2 regions of the Mesorhizobium sp. ISC15 genome follow, and region 1 is predicted to be linked to the other one. Evidence: riboswitches for the same ligand, from Rfam matches in the RefSeq annotation. Region 1 holds a riboswitch; the other holds the start of a gene.
The links. A riboswitch is a leader RNA that binds a small molecule or an ion and turns the genes downstream of it on or off. The one in region 1 is predicted to bind S-adenosylmethionine.
Positions count from the first base shown of each region.

Region 1 (6,811 bases):
GCATTTGCTGCTGCGGTCGCCCTTCAGGGACACGAACGAACTGATGAGCACTTCAAGCGTCGGATTCTCCTCGAACCACGCCAGTGTCCGCTCCAGCCGGTTCGGCAAGTAGACGTCGTCGGAATCCAGGAATGTCACCACAGGCGCCCGCGCCCGTTCGATGCCGGCATTGCGGGCGGCGTTGGCGCCTCGCCATTTCGCGCCGACATAAATAAGGCGAGGGTCGCGGATGGCAGCCAGCGCCGCTTCCGTGCCATCGGTCGAGCCGTCGTCGACGACAATGTGCTCGAAGCGGGTAAGGTTCTGCGCAAGCACGCTCTCCACGGCGCGCAAGACCGTGCTGCGCCGGTTGTGGGTCGGCGTGATCACCGTGATGAGTGGAGCAGGGTCCATCTCGGGCATGTCGCGTCAGCTACGCCCCGCGTTCCACAGCCATCGAATAGACCGGATGTTCGTTTCCATGCCCGCCCCCAGGATTGAGTTCGATTCGACGCTACAAAAAAGAAGCGATCATGTCATCACAAAGTATTGCGGCGGAACTCGTCGGGCATTGGCGAATTCTTGATGCCACGCTAGAGCCGCTTGGTGGCCGCTTCCTAACCCATTCAAAGAAACGACCGAAACCACGAACGCAGCAGCACCTAACTATGTCCGACATAATCAGGCACGACTTCGATTTCGTCGCCAACGAGACCCGCAGCGAAACTGAGTTGGCCCCAAAACGCCAAGCTGTAGAATGCCAGACCGACAATCAAGGAAAATGGAATTTGCCAAAGCGGCATGCCTGTCTGGCGGGCATGGCCAGTTACGCGTCGCATTGTGCGCCACGACATGGTGAACCATCGGCTGAACGATTTCACGATCCGCTGCGTGCGGCTGGGCGACTTCAGCTCCACAAACTTCCGGTCGGCATCGCGGCCTGTTACCAACGCGCGCCAGAAAAAGAACCGCCAACCACGTGGCGAGTAATGATAGACGCGTGCGTTGACGTTCAGAATCTTGTGGCCTGCACGTCGAAGCTCATGCGTCAGCAGAGTGCAAGAAACCTTGAATCCATTGTGTTTCGCAAAGGGATGGCTGACAATCCAGTCGCGCCGAAAGGCACTGTTATTGGCGTTGATCGCTCGCTTGTTAGCAAATCGTGCATCTGCCTCAGGCATAGGGAAAAACCAAAGCAGCGCGAACGTCCTGGAAAAGAAATCATCGTACGAAAGATATGTATATCCGTTCACGCAAATAATTTCAGGATCTTGAAACGGGTCAAGCAGAGTTGGGAGCCAGCCCGATTCTGCCACGGTATCCGAGTCGATGAAGATGACGATATCTCCATTGGTTGACAGGATGCCGTTGTTCTTGAGGTCGTAATATCGACCGCCTGGGCAAGCGGTGAAGATCAGGTCGGCAACCCGTTCCAACTGCGGCGCTTCAATTGTGATACTGCTACGCAGCGAGGCGGCGTCCTCATCTCGCCCGCCGTGGGAGATGACAACCTGCGGTCTTGCAAGACCAGCTGAGGAAACCACGGCGATTTCTCGAGCCAAGGCAGTCAACCCAACGCCGATCTCGTCCCAGTCGATCGACTTGGCGTTATCCATTTCCACAACGAGTGAATAGGTTGGCTGTCCTTCAACCATCTTTGCACCAAAAATTTACCAGAGGCCAAGCGACTATAGTCGTCGCGGCCCGCGAAGATACTGGTTCCGGTTAGTTATGCAAAGGCACGCCTGCTGATCAAGAAACACCGCAGTCCTCGGAGCGACCTGAGTTCTTGTCCATGTCTTAGCCCGTCGGTAAATCGGCTTGCAAACAGCCTTCGGCACTTCAACCGTCAGAGGGGCCGACGAAGGGGCGAACAACAGCTATCGCTTCAGCAAGAATACCGCTTGCTGGCCAAAGAAATTCCAGAACCACCATGGCATCGAGAGTCCGATTTTCTGACCATTGGCGTCGAGCGCCGTTGCCTTTTCCACCGTTGCGCCGAGCTCATCGCAGAGATTGACGAAGTCTCGGATGGTGCAGAAATGGATGTTGGGGGTGTCGTACCAGGAGTATGGCAGGTCCTTGGTCACCGGCATCCGCCCGTCGAGGAACAGCGAAAGGCGCACCCGCCAGTGGCCGAAATTGGGGAAGGAGACGATGGCGTGCTTGCCGATCCTGAGCAATTCGTCGAGCACCAGCTTCGGGTTGCGGGTTGCCTGCAAGGTCTGCGACAGGACGACGAAATCAAAACCCTTGTCGGGATAGAATTTGAGGTCCTTATCGGCGTCGCCCTGGATGACGGACAGGCCGCGCGCCACGCATTCGTTGACGCCGCGTTGCGACAGTTCCATCCCGCGGCCGTCGACCTGCTTCGTCGCCTGCAGCAATTCGAGCAGCAGACCATCACCGGAGCCGACGTCTAGCACCCGCGCCTGCGCCGGGATGAGACCGGCGACGACTTCGAGGTCGACGCGCTGGGCGTGGTTGACACTCATGATCGTGCCTTTTGGTTAGCGCATGATCCTGATCCGAAAAGTCTGCAACTTTTCGGGGTCATGCGCGAATGCCTCGAGCATGATGCCGATCCGGAAGGCCTGCAATCTTCAGAGGTCATGCGCTGAGCCCCCTGGCGCGGGCCGCCGAGGCGATGAAGCCGTTGATGGCGGCAAACAGCTCCGGCTCGTCGAGCAGGAAGGCGTCGTGGCCGCGGTCGGTCTCGATCTCGACAAAGGACACCGAGGCGCCGGCCGCGTTCAGCGCGTGAACGACCGAGCGGCTCTCCTCAGTCGGGAACAGCCAGTCGCTGGTGAAGGAGACCAGGCAGAAACGGGTCTTGGTGCCGGCAAAGGCGTCGGCCAGCCGGCCGCCATGGTCGGCGGCGAGGTCGAAATAGTCCATCGCCCGGGTCATGTAGAGATAGGAGTTGGCGTCGAAGCGGTCGACGAAGGTCATGCCTTGATGGCGCAGATAGCTCTCGATCTGGAAGTCGGCGTCGAAACCGAAGGTGAGCGCTTTACGATCCTGCAGGTTGCGGCCGAATTTCCGGTGCAGGGCGGCCTCCGACAGATAGGTGATGTGAGCGGCCATGCGCGCCACAGCCAGTCCCTTTTCCGGGCGCTTGCCCTGTTCGAAATATTTGCCGCCATGCCACTCCGGGTCGGCCATCACCGCCTGCCGGCCGACCTCGTGGAAGGCGATGTTCTGCGAGGAATGGCGCGCGCCGGTGGCGATCGGCAGTGCCGAGAAAACGCGCTCCGGGTAGCTCGACGCCCATTGCAGCACCTGCATGCCGCCCATCGAGCCGCCGAGCACCGAGAACAGTTTTTCGATCCCGAAATGGTCGACCAGCATCAACTGCGCCCGCACCATGTCGCGGATGGTGATGATCGGCAGGTCGAGCCCGTAGGGTTTGCCGGTGGCGGGATTGGTCGAGGCGGGGCCGGTGGAGCCGAGGCAGCCGCCGATGACGTTTGAGCAGATGACGAAGAAGCGGCTGGTGTCGATGATCTTGCCGGGGCCGATCAGCACCTCCCACCAGCCCGGCTTGCCGGTCACCGGATTGGTGCTGGCGACATGCTGGTCGCCGGTCAGCGCATGGCAGACGAGGATGGCGTTGGAGCGGGCGTCGTTGAGCGTGCCGTAGGTCTTGTAGGCAATCTGGAACGGTGACAGCAGCGTGCCGGCGTCGAGCTTGAGCGGCTTCTCGGCACCGAAACGCAACACCGGGCTCGACGGCTCGTCGGCCTCGTTGTTGGTTCTTTTAGTGCGCAGCGCGACCATCGCATCCTCTTACATCAACCCATCGCGCTTTTCCGAAAATCGATACCGATTTTCGGGTCGATGCGATTGTCCGGCCGGCTACGGACAACAAAAAAACCGGCATCGCCTTCGCAAAGCCGGTTACAGGATGCAAACGGCCCTTTAGCGAGTTGTTTAACGTGGCTGCAAGCCGACCGGCCAAATCACCACGGGATTTCGCCTTGCTTCTAGGACCGGCGCGCCTCGGCGTCAACGGCCAGTCGCTCACCCATGCCAGTCGTTCACCCATGATAGCCGCCTCTCGACATTCCAGGCCACGGCTTGTATTTCCGCTGCGGCTTCCCCAGGCGGAAGCGTTCTCGACGGATTTTTGCAATATGAAGCAGGCATCGGATCAGGCACGTCCAACGCCCCGCGCGGGGATCATGGACATCGAAGCCTATGTGCCGGGCAAAAGCACGGCGCCGGCCGGCGTTGCCAAGGTCCATAAATTGTCGTCAAACGAGAACCCGCTCGGCCCCTCGCCGAAGGCGATAGAAGCCGCGCGTGACGTCGCAGCCAAACTCGACATGTATCCCGATGGCACCGCCAGGCGCCTGCGGGAGGCGATCGCCGAGGTGCATGGCCTCAACCCTGCGAACATCGTCTGTTCCAACGGTTCCGATGAGATTCTGGGCCTGCTTGCGCAGACCTACCTCGCGCCCGGCGATGAAGCTGTCATCACCGAACACGCCTTCATGGTCTACAAGATCTACATCCAGTCGGCAGGTGCTGTCCCGGTGTCGGTCCAGGAAACCAATGAGCGCGCCGACGTCGATGCGATCCTCGCTGCGGTGACGCCGCGCACCAGGATCATCTTCCTCGCCAATCCCAACAACCCGACCGGCACCTATTTGCCGTTCCAGGAGGTGCGCCGCCTGCATGCCGGCCTGCCTCGAAACGTGCTTCTGGTGCTGGATGGCGCCTATGCCGAATATGTCCGCCGCAACGACTATGAAGCCGGCGTCGAACTGGTGGCTGGCGCGGAAAACGTGGTCATGACCCGCACCTTCTCAAAGCTCGGCCTCGGCGGCGCGCGGATTGGCTGGATGTACGCGCCGATGCATATCATCGACGCGATCAACCGCGTGCGGGGTCCCTTCAACGTCAACGCGACGGCGATCGAGGCCGGCATTGCAGCGATCCGCGATCGTGCCCATGTCGAGCGCAGCGTGGCGCATAACGAGACCTGGCTGTCATGGGTGAGCGAGGAATTGACCAAGCTCGGGCTGCGGGTGACGCCGAGCGTCGGCAATTTCGTCCTCATCCATTTTCCCGAGGACAAAAAACATTCGGCGGCAGCTGCGGACGAATACCTCTCCGCGCGCGGCTACATTTTGCGGCGCGTTTCCGGCTACGGCTTCCCGAATGCACTGCGCATGAGCATCGGCACCGAAGAGGCCAATCGCGGCGTTGTCGCCGCGCTCACGACATTTCTGAAAAGCTGAGACAATGACATCACCGATGTTCGAAAAGATCGCGCTGGTCGGCATCGGCCTGATCGGCTCGTCGCTGGCCCGCGTCATCCACCGCGAAGGTCTTGCCCGCCACGTCGCCATCTCGACACGCAGCGAAACAACGCTGGCGCGGGCAAGCGAGCTCGGTCTCGGCTCCTCCTACACGATGGATGCGAAAGAGGCGGTCCGCGATGCCGACCTGGTTATCGTTTCGGTGCCGGTCGGCTCTTCGGGCGAGGTTGCCGCCGAAATCGCACCCGGGTTGAAGTCAGGCGCCATCCTCACCGATGTCGGCTCGACCAAGGCATCGGTCATTGCGCAGATGCAACCGCATGTGCCTGATGGCGTGCATTTCATCCCCGGCCATCCGTTGGCCGGCACTGAAAAATCGGGCCCGGACGCCGGCTTTGCCGAACTGTTCGAAAACCGCTGGTGCATCTTCACGCCGTTGCCCGGCACGGATCCCGAGGCGCTGGAAAGACTCTCGGAATTCTGGCGCCGCTGCGGCTCCAACATCGACACGATGGATCCCCAGCATCACGACATGACACTGGCCATCGTCTCGCATCTGCCGCACATCATCGCCTACAACATTGTCGGCACCGCCGACGACCTGGAGTCGGTGACGAAATCCGAGGTCATCAAATATTCAGCCTCCGGCTTTCGCGACTTCACGCGCCTTGCCGCTTCCGACCCGACCATGTGGCGGGATGTCTGCCTGCACAACAAGGATGCCATTCTCGAAATGCTGGCGCGGTTCTCGGAGGACCTCGCCTCGCTGCAGCGGGCGATCCGCTGGGGCGACGGCGAAAAGCTGTTCGACCTGTTCACCCGCACTCGCGCCGTCCGTCGCTCGATCATCGAGGCCGGCCAGGACATCGACGTACCGGACTTTGGCCGGCAGGCGGTCGAGCATCCAGCCAAACAGTAGCCTGTCTCGACCGCCAGGCCGTTAGTCCGCCGGCCAGTGAGCCGCCATCATCGCCAGTGTCTCGGGTCTGTCCGGCGCGCCCAACCTGCCGCCGAAGCGCTGGCATTTGAGCGCGGCGGCGGCGCTGGCAAACCGCAACGTCCGTTCGATCGGCATGGCCTCCGCCAGCCCGACGGCGAAGGCGCCGTGAAACACGTCGCCGGCGGCAAGCGTATCCACTGCCTTGATCCTTGGCGCCGCGACATGGCGCACGGACCCTACCGAGCGGTCGAACCACCAGCTTCCCGCAGCGCCGCCCGTCACCGCGACAAATGCATCGGTGCGTCTGGCCAGCGCTTCACAGGCCCTTTGCGGGCCTTGCTCCTCGCCGCAGAGGATGAACGCCGCCGGCTCCGATGCGACGATGTGCGAGGCCAGCGGAAACAGACGTTCCAATATGTCCCGTGGCGCGGTGTCGGCGTCCAGTATGGCCGGACGGCCGATTGCGCGCGCCGCCGCCAGGGCCAAAGCTGCTGCGCCCGGCCAGCGCACATCGACCAGGACGGCGTCGAATGCGGTGAGATCCTGGGTGGGGAGCGTCTCGGGGGCGGCCTGGGCGAGCCTGTCATAGAAAGGAACGATGATCCGCTCGCCATGCGTGTCGACC
Region 1 is NZ_JAVSPX010000001.1:443,040-449,850, reverse strand. It holds gene RPG13_RS02245 (glycosyltransferase family 2 protein) at 1-402, opposite strand, end outside; gene RPG13_RS02240 (glycosyltransferase) at 642-1,634, opposite strand; gene metW (methionine biosynthesis protein MetW) at 1,860-2,474, opposite strand; gene metX (homoserine O-acetyltransferase MetX) at 2,590-3,759, opposite strand; SAM riboswitch at 3,881-3,958, opposite strand; gene hisC (histidinol-phosphate transaminase) at 4,116-5,225, shown strand; gene RPG13_RS02220 (prephenate/arogenate dehydrogenase family protein) at 5,230-6,165, shown strand; gene RPG13_RS02215 (sugar kinase) at 6,187-6,811, opposite strand, start outside.

Region 2 (6,811 bases), 1.6 Mb from region 1:
TGCGCACCGAAAGCGCTGCCGCCTCGATCTCGTGTGCGCTGCGCGTCGGGCTCGACTGCGGCCGGCGCGAACGCTCCAAAAGCCCGGCCTCGCCAATAGCCCGCCAACGCGCGAGCAACTTGTAAGCGCATGTCCGGCCGATCCCGAAGCGTCGGCACAACGCGCTCATATTCGCTCCTTCCGCCGCAGCCAGCCGCACAAACTCCAGCTTCCGTTTCAGCACGCTCGTGTCCTCGAATGGCATCTCGAACCCCCCAGCGCAAAGCGCGCCAAACTGTTCGCGATGTCCTCGCACACCTGTTCGCGATGTCCCCGGTCCAAACACCCCCTTGAGGGGGAGATGTCGCCGAAGGCGACAGAGGGGGTCGTCTCGCGTAGAGCGCCAGCCCCCTGCGTCTGCGATAAAGAGCCGAGCCCGGCCGGACCGACCCCCTCTGGCCTGCCGGCCATCTCCCCCTCAAGGGGGGAGATTGGCAGTTCCTACCTCAGTAAATATCGAAGTCGAAATATTTGGCCTGGATCTTCTTGTAGGTGCCGTCGGCGACGATTGCATCGATCGCGGCGTTGAGCTTTTCGCGCAGCGCATTGTCTTCCTGGCGCACGGCGATGCCCGCTTCCGTCTCAGTGCCCTTGACGTCGCCGACCATCTTGCAGCAGCCGTCGCTCGACTTCTTCATCCAGTCCATCAGCACGAACTTGTCTGAAAGGACGGCATCGAGGCGGCCGTTCATCAGGTCGGTAACCGCCTCCTCCTGGGTCGGATAGAGCTTCGCCTCGGCACCGGCCTTGCCATAGACATCCTGGGCATAGTCGGCCTGGGTGGTCGAAGCCTGGGCGCCGACCGTCTTGCCGGCGAGTGCGGCGGGTTCGGTCGAGGCAATATCGCTGTCTTTCAAGGCCACCAGCGAAAGCGGCGTCGTATAGTATTTGTTGGTGAAGGAGACCTGCTTCTTGCGCTCTTCGGTGATGCTCATGGACGCGACGATGGCGTCGAACTTTCTGGCCTGGAGCGCCGGAATCATGCCGTCCCAGTCCTGCGTGACAAGTTCGCATTCGACCTTCATCTGAGCGCAAAGCGCCTCGGCGATGTCGATATCGAAGCCGACGAGCTTGCCATCCGCGGTGATGGTGTTGAACGGCGGATAGGCGCCTTCGGTGGCGATCTTCAATTTTTCCTGTGCTTGCGCCGAAAAGGACCCGGCTGATATCACCAGCATGGCGGCTGTTGCTGCCGATGCGATCCATCTTGAAATCTGCATTTTTTTGTTCCCTTGGTTCAGAGCCACCCTGACGGCTGGGCACAGCCAAGCACGACGCGCAGGGTTCAGGCAAGCGCGGTCTGATCGTGATGGGCGATCAGCGCGCGGCGCGGAAATGCTTGGACAGTTTCAGGCCCTGTGCCTGATAGTTCGAGCCGAGATCTGTGCCGTAGAGCGCCTGCGGCCGCTTCAGCATGTGCTCGTAGACCAGCCGTCCGACGATCTGACCGTGGTCGAGGATGAACGGCACTTCGTGGCTGCGCACTTCGAGCACCGCCCTGCTGCCGGTGCCGCCGGCCGCCGAATGGCCAAAGCCCGGATCGAAGAAACCGGCATAGTGGACACGGAATTCGCCGACCAGCGGATCGAAGGGCGTCATCTCGGCGGCGTAGAGCGGCGGCACATGCACCGCCTCCTGGCTGACGAGGATATAGAATTCGTCCGGATCGAGCACCAATTCGCCGGCACCGCTCTTGTAGAGCGGCTCCCAGAAGTCGACAACATCCTGTGCGGCGCGCTTGTCGACATCGACCAGGCCGGTGTGGTGCTTGCCGCGGTAACCGACCAGGCCATCCTTATCGCCATCGAGATCGATCGACAGCGCGATGCCGCCGCCGGAAATGTTCGGTGGCTCGGTGGCGACGAGCGTCTCGGCGCGGTGCAAGTCGTTGAGCTCGCTTTCAGACAAAAGCGCATTGCCGGTGCGGAACCTGATCTGCGACAGCCGCGAGCCGGTGCGGACGACGATCGGAAAGGTGCGCGGGCTGACTTCCAGATAGAGCGGGCCGTTGTAACCGGCAGCGATCTTGTCGAACTCGTGGCCGCGATCGGTCATCACGCGGGTGAAGATGTCGAGCCGTCCGGTCGAGCTCTTCGGGTTGGCCGAGGCCGAAATGTTTGCCGGAAGCGCCAGGCTCTCCAGCAGCGGCACGATATAGACGCAGCCCGTCTCCAGCACCGCGCCGTCGGCGAGATTGATTTCGTGCAGCTTCAGGCGGTCGAGTTTTTCGTCGACCCTATGGTTCGGGCCGGGCAGGAAGGAGGCGCGCACCCGCCAGGCCTTGTCGCCAAGCCTGAGGTCGAGACTGGCCGGCTGGATCTGGTCGGCATCGAGCGCGCGTAGCGACGTCAGCGCGCCCGACTGGAACAGCGCGGAAATATCCTGATCGGGAAGAATGCCTGTCTGCCGCAAAGTCTGGCTCCGCTCGAAGGCCGGGCAACGTATCGTTTGCCGCAGGTTCTTGCCGCGGAACCTGCTGGTACAAACCTCTTAATCATGCCGGCAATTGACGCAAGCGCGGCGCGGGTCTAAAGGGTCGTTATCCCGTGGTGATTTGGCCGGTCGGCTTGCAGCCACGTTAAACAAGTCGCTAAAGGACCGTCGGGCCGCAAGGCCGTATGGACCGGTTGCGACTTTCGCGACCGGTTTTTTTGTGTCTGGAACAAAAGTGATGACAAGCAAGAAGCGCAACTGGAAACCTCAGACAGCACTCGTGCATAGCGGGACCTTGCGTTCCGGCTTCGGCGAGACCTCCGAGGCGATGTACCTCACCCAGGGCTATGTCTACGACACCGCGCAGGCGGCGGAAGCGCGCTTCAAGGGCGAGGAACCGGGCTTCATCTATTCGCGCTATGCCAACCCGACGGTCGACATGTTCGAGAAGCGCATGTGCGCACTGGAAGGTGCCGAAGATGCACGCGCCACAGCATCCGGCATGGCGGCGGTCACCGCAGCACTTTTGTGCAGCGCCAAGGCCGGCGATCATATCGTGGCGGCGCGCGCGCTGTTTGGCTCCTGCCGCTGGGTGGTCGAGACGCTGGCGCCGAAATACGGCATCGAGGCGACGCTGGTCGACGGCACCGAAATCGCCAATTGGGAAAAGGCGGTCAGGCCGAACACCAAGCTGTTCTTTCTTGAAAGCCCAACCAATCCGACGCTGGAAGTCGTCGACATCGCAGCCGTTGCCTCGCTTGCCAATTCGATCGGCGCGCGGCTGATCGTCGACAATGTCTTTGCCACGCCGTTGCAGCAGAAGCCCTTGCAGCTCGGCGCCCATATCGTCGTCTATTCGGCGACCAAGCACATCGACGGCCAGGGCCGCTGCCTCGGCGGCGTCATCCTGTCGGACAAGAAGTGGATCGATGAGAACCTGCACGACTATTTCCGCCACACCGGTCCGAGCCTGTCGCCCTTCAACGCCTGGACGCTGCTGAAGGGCCTGGAGACGCTGCCGCTGCGCGTGCGCCAGCAGACGGAAAGTGCCGGCCGGATCGCAGATTTCCTTGCCGAGCGATCAGAGATTGCCCGTGTCATCTATCCGGGCCGCGCCGACCACCCGCAGGCGGCGATCGTCAAAAAGCAGATGTCGGGCGGCTCGACGCTGATCTGCCTCGACGTCAAGGGCGGCAAGCAGGCGGCCTTCGCCTTCCAGAACGCGCTCGATATCGTGCTGATCTCCAACAATCTCGGCGACGCCAAGAGCCTGATCACTCACCCGGCGACGACGACGCACAAGAATCTGAGCGACGAGGCGCGCGCCGAACTCGGCATCGGGCCAGGCACGCTCAGGCTGTCTGTCGGCCTGGAGGACGCCGACGACCTGCTCGAAGACATCGAGCAGGCATTGAAAGCCGCCAGATAGGGATACGCACTGGAGCGGCTTTGCTCGCATCGTCAAAAGCAGGCGCTGTCAGGCGCCCGACGGGGTCTCTTCCAATTCCGCAGCGGCGCTGGTGTGGATGGTCATCGTGTTGCCGCGCCAGTCGACGGCACCGCTGAGCCAGCCGCGCGCCCAAATGGCGGGAAGCATCACGTCCCGCGCAACCATCGCCGGGATCATGCGCAGCGACAGGTGCCAGCCCTCAGCCGAGGCGAGAGCGCATTCCGGCAAATACGCGACTACCAGCACGGCGATGGCGGTTGCCGACAGGCTGAAGCCGGCGCTGGCCGCCGCAATCAGCGCAAGCGCCAGCGGCATCGCCGCGCCGATCAGTATCTCGGGCGCGAAGAACAGGGGGAAGGTGACGCGGCGCAGGCGTGCCCAGCGGGCCTGGCGCGACCAGATTTCGCCGAGAGTGCGCAAACCGAGCGGCTGCTCAAAGGGCGAGGCGACGAGATTGACGCGCAGTCCGAGCCCGTTGACCAGCTTGGTCGCGGCGGCGTCCTCGGCGATCTCGGCGGCAAGCGCACGGATGCCGCCATTGGCGTCGAGCATGGGCTTGTCCCACAACATGCTCTTGCCCTGGGCAAAACCGAGGCCGATCGCCTCGCCGGCATATTGCCAGCGCGCCTGTAGCGTGTTGAGGAATGCGCATTCGACCTCCGCCCAGAACCCGTCCGGCCGCGAGCCGATCGGCGTCGAGCAGACAAGGCCGGTGTCGGGCCGCCACGTCGCCATCAGATGCTGGACATAGTCCCTCGGCATCAGGACGTTGGAATCGGCAAGGATGACCCAGCGGTGGCGCGCGGCCTCCCAGCCCTTCACACAATTGTTGAGTTTCGGATTGCCGCTGATGCGGTCGTCGCCGACGAGCAGCCGGGCCGGCACGGCCGGAAAGCGGGCGATCGCATCGGTGATCGGCCTGACCACCGGGTCCTCGGCATGGGCGACGCAGAAGATGAGCTCATAGCGCGGCCAGTCGAGCGAGAAGACGCGCTCAAGCGTTTCCTCAGCAAACGGCTCGACGCCGCGCGACGGCACGACGATCGACACCGCAGGCGCCTTGCCGGCTGGCGGCGCGATCCTGCCAGGCCGCTTCAGCTTCAACGAAGCGAGCAGGATGCTGGCGAGATTGACAAGGAGCAGAGCTGTGGAAAGCAAGGCGGCTGTGACTGTCAGTTCCATCGATATCTGGTCACTCCAGAAAAACCGGCCGCATGGAAGCCGTTTTCAACAGTTCGACAGAATGCTGAGTCGCCCGGCCCTGCACACCATCATTGTCATGTGTCACTTAAATGACATTGTTCTTCGGCAGCTGCGCTCAAAGGAATCGGACAACGCCAGAAAGCACCCGGTTGACCAAACCACGGAGAGCGTCGAAAGTTCCGTCTACATATTGTGGAGTAGTCTATGTACAGCGCCGTTACGCGCAACATCGAAGTACAGGTCAGGCCGTTCTATCTGGAGGATCGCTCCGATCCGTCGGAGAACCGCTATGTCTGGGGCTACCAGGTCACCATCGACAATCAGTCGGATGAATTCGTGCAGCTTCTGTCACGCTACTGGCACATCACCGACGGCACCGGCCGGGTCGAGGAAGTGCGCGGCGCCGGTGTTGTCGGCGACCAGCCCGAACTCAACCCCGGCGACAGTTATCAATATACATCCGGCTGCCCGCTCTCGACGCCGTCCGGCATCATGGTCGGCCACTACACGATGCGCAACAAGCGGGGCGAGACGTTTGATATCGCCATCCCCGCCTTTTCGCTCGACTTGCCGGGCACACGGCGGACGGTGAACTGAGAGAGAAAGCATCGGCCGTTCGCGCCGCCCCTCATCCGCCTGCCGGCACCTTCTCCCCGTAAAGGACGGGGAGAAGGGACAAGCTCCAGCGCCCCCCTCTCCCCGTCCTTATGGGGAGAGGGTGAGGGTGAGGGTGAGGGGCAGCGCCAACGCTATCCACTTTACTGTGCCGAGCCGAACTCCGCCGGATCGAAGTCATATTGCTTCGAGCAGAATTCGCAGGCGACGTGAATGCCGCCATCCTCGGTGCTGTCCCTGATCTCGTCGGCGGAGAAGCCTTCGAGGATGCCGCGGATCTTCTCCTTGGAGCATGAGCACTGGTCGGCGACCGGCACGCCGCCGAAGACATGGACGCCGTGCTCGTGGAACAGCCGGTAAAGCAAGCGCTCGGCGCCGATCGTCGGATCGATCAACTCCGTCGGCTCGATCGTTCCAAGCAACGCCAGCAGTTCCTGCCAGGAATTGTCGGCCGGATCGTGGATCTCCTCACGCGGATCGCCGTCGCCGCCCGGAAGGTCGGGCACGCGCATGCGTTCGGGCGATTGCGGCAGGAATTGCGCCAGAATGCCACCGGCACGCCATTGCTCGCGGGCACCGCCGACGCCGGGCGTCAACAGCTTGGCCACCGAGAGCCTGAGATCGGTCGGGATCTGCTCCGACTGACGGAAATAGGTGCGCGCGGCCTCCTCCAGCGTCTCGCCGTCGAGCTGGACGATGCCCTGATAGCGTTGCGTGTGGGCGCCCTGGTCGATGGTCAGGGCCAGGACACCGCTGCCGAGCAGCGTCTGCTGCGAGGTCTCGCCGGCAGACGTCAGCGCTTCCAGCCGGTCGGCATCAAAGCGCGCATAGGCGCGCAGAGCCTGCGGCGTGGAAAAATCCGCAACCAGCATGTCGACCGGCCCGTCGGTGCGGGTCTGCAGGATGAACTTGCCCTCGAATTTGAGCGAGGTGCCGAGCAGCACCGTCAGCACGCAGGCTTCCGCCAGCAGGCGGGCGACCGGCTCGGGATAGTCATGACGGCTGAGGATCGCGTCGAGCATCGGCCCGAGCTGGACGGTGCGGCCACGCACGTCGAGCGGGCCGACCTCG
Region 2 is NZ_JAVSPX010000001.1:2,090,899-2,097,709, reverse strand. It holds gene RPG13_RS10235 (IS481 family transposase) at 1-244, opposite strand, end outside; gene RPG13_RS10230 (ABC transporter substrate-binding protein) at 486-1,259, opposite strand; gene RPG13_RS10225 (2'-deoxycytidine 5'-triphosphate deaminase) at 1,357-2,451, opposite strand; SAM riboswitch at 2,576-2,653, shown strand; gene RPG13_RS10220 (O-succinylhomoserine sulfhydrylase) at 2,711-3,901, shown strand; gene RPG13_RS10215 (ceramide glucosyltransferase) at 3,950-5,104, opposite strand; gene apaG (Co2+/Mg2+ efflux protein ApaG) at 5,330-5,722, shown strand; gene RPG13_RS10205 (Hsp33 family molecular chaperone) at 5,884-6,811, opposite strand, start outside.
Region 2: it holds a riboswitch for S-adenosylmethionine, as region 1 does, so the genes downstream of both, RPG13_RS10220 (O-succinylhomoserine sulfhydrylase) here and metX (homoserine O-acetyltransferase MetX) in region 1, are expected to answer to the same signal.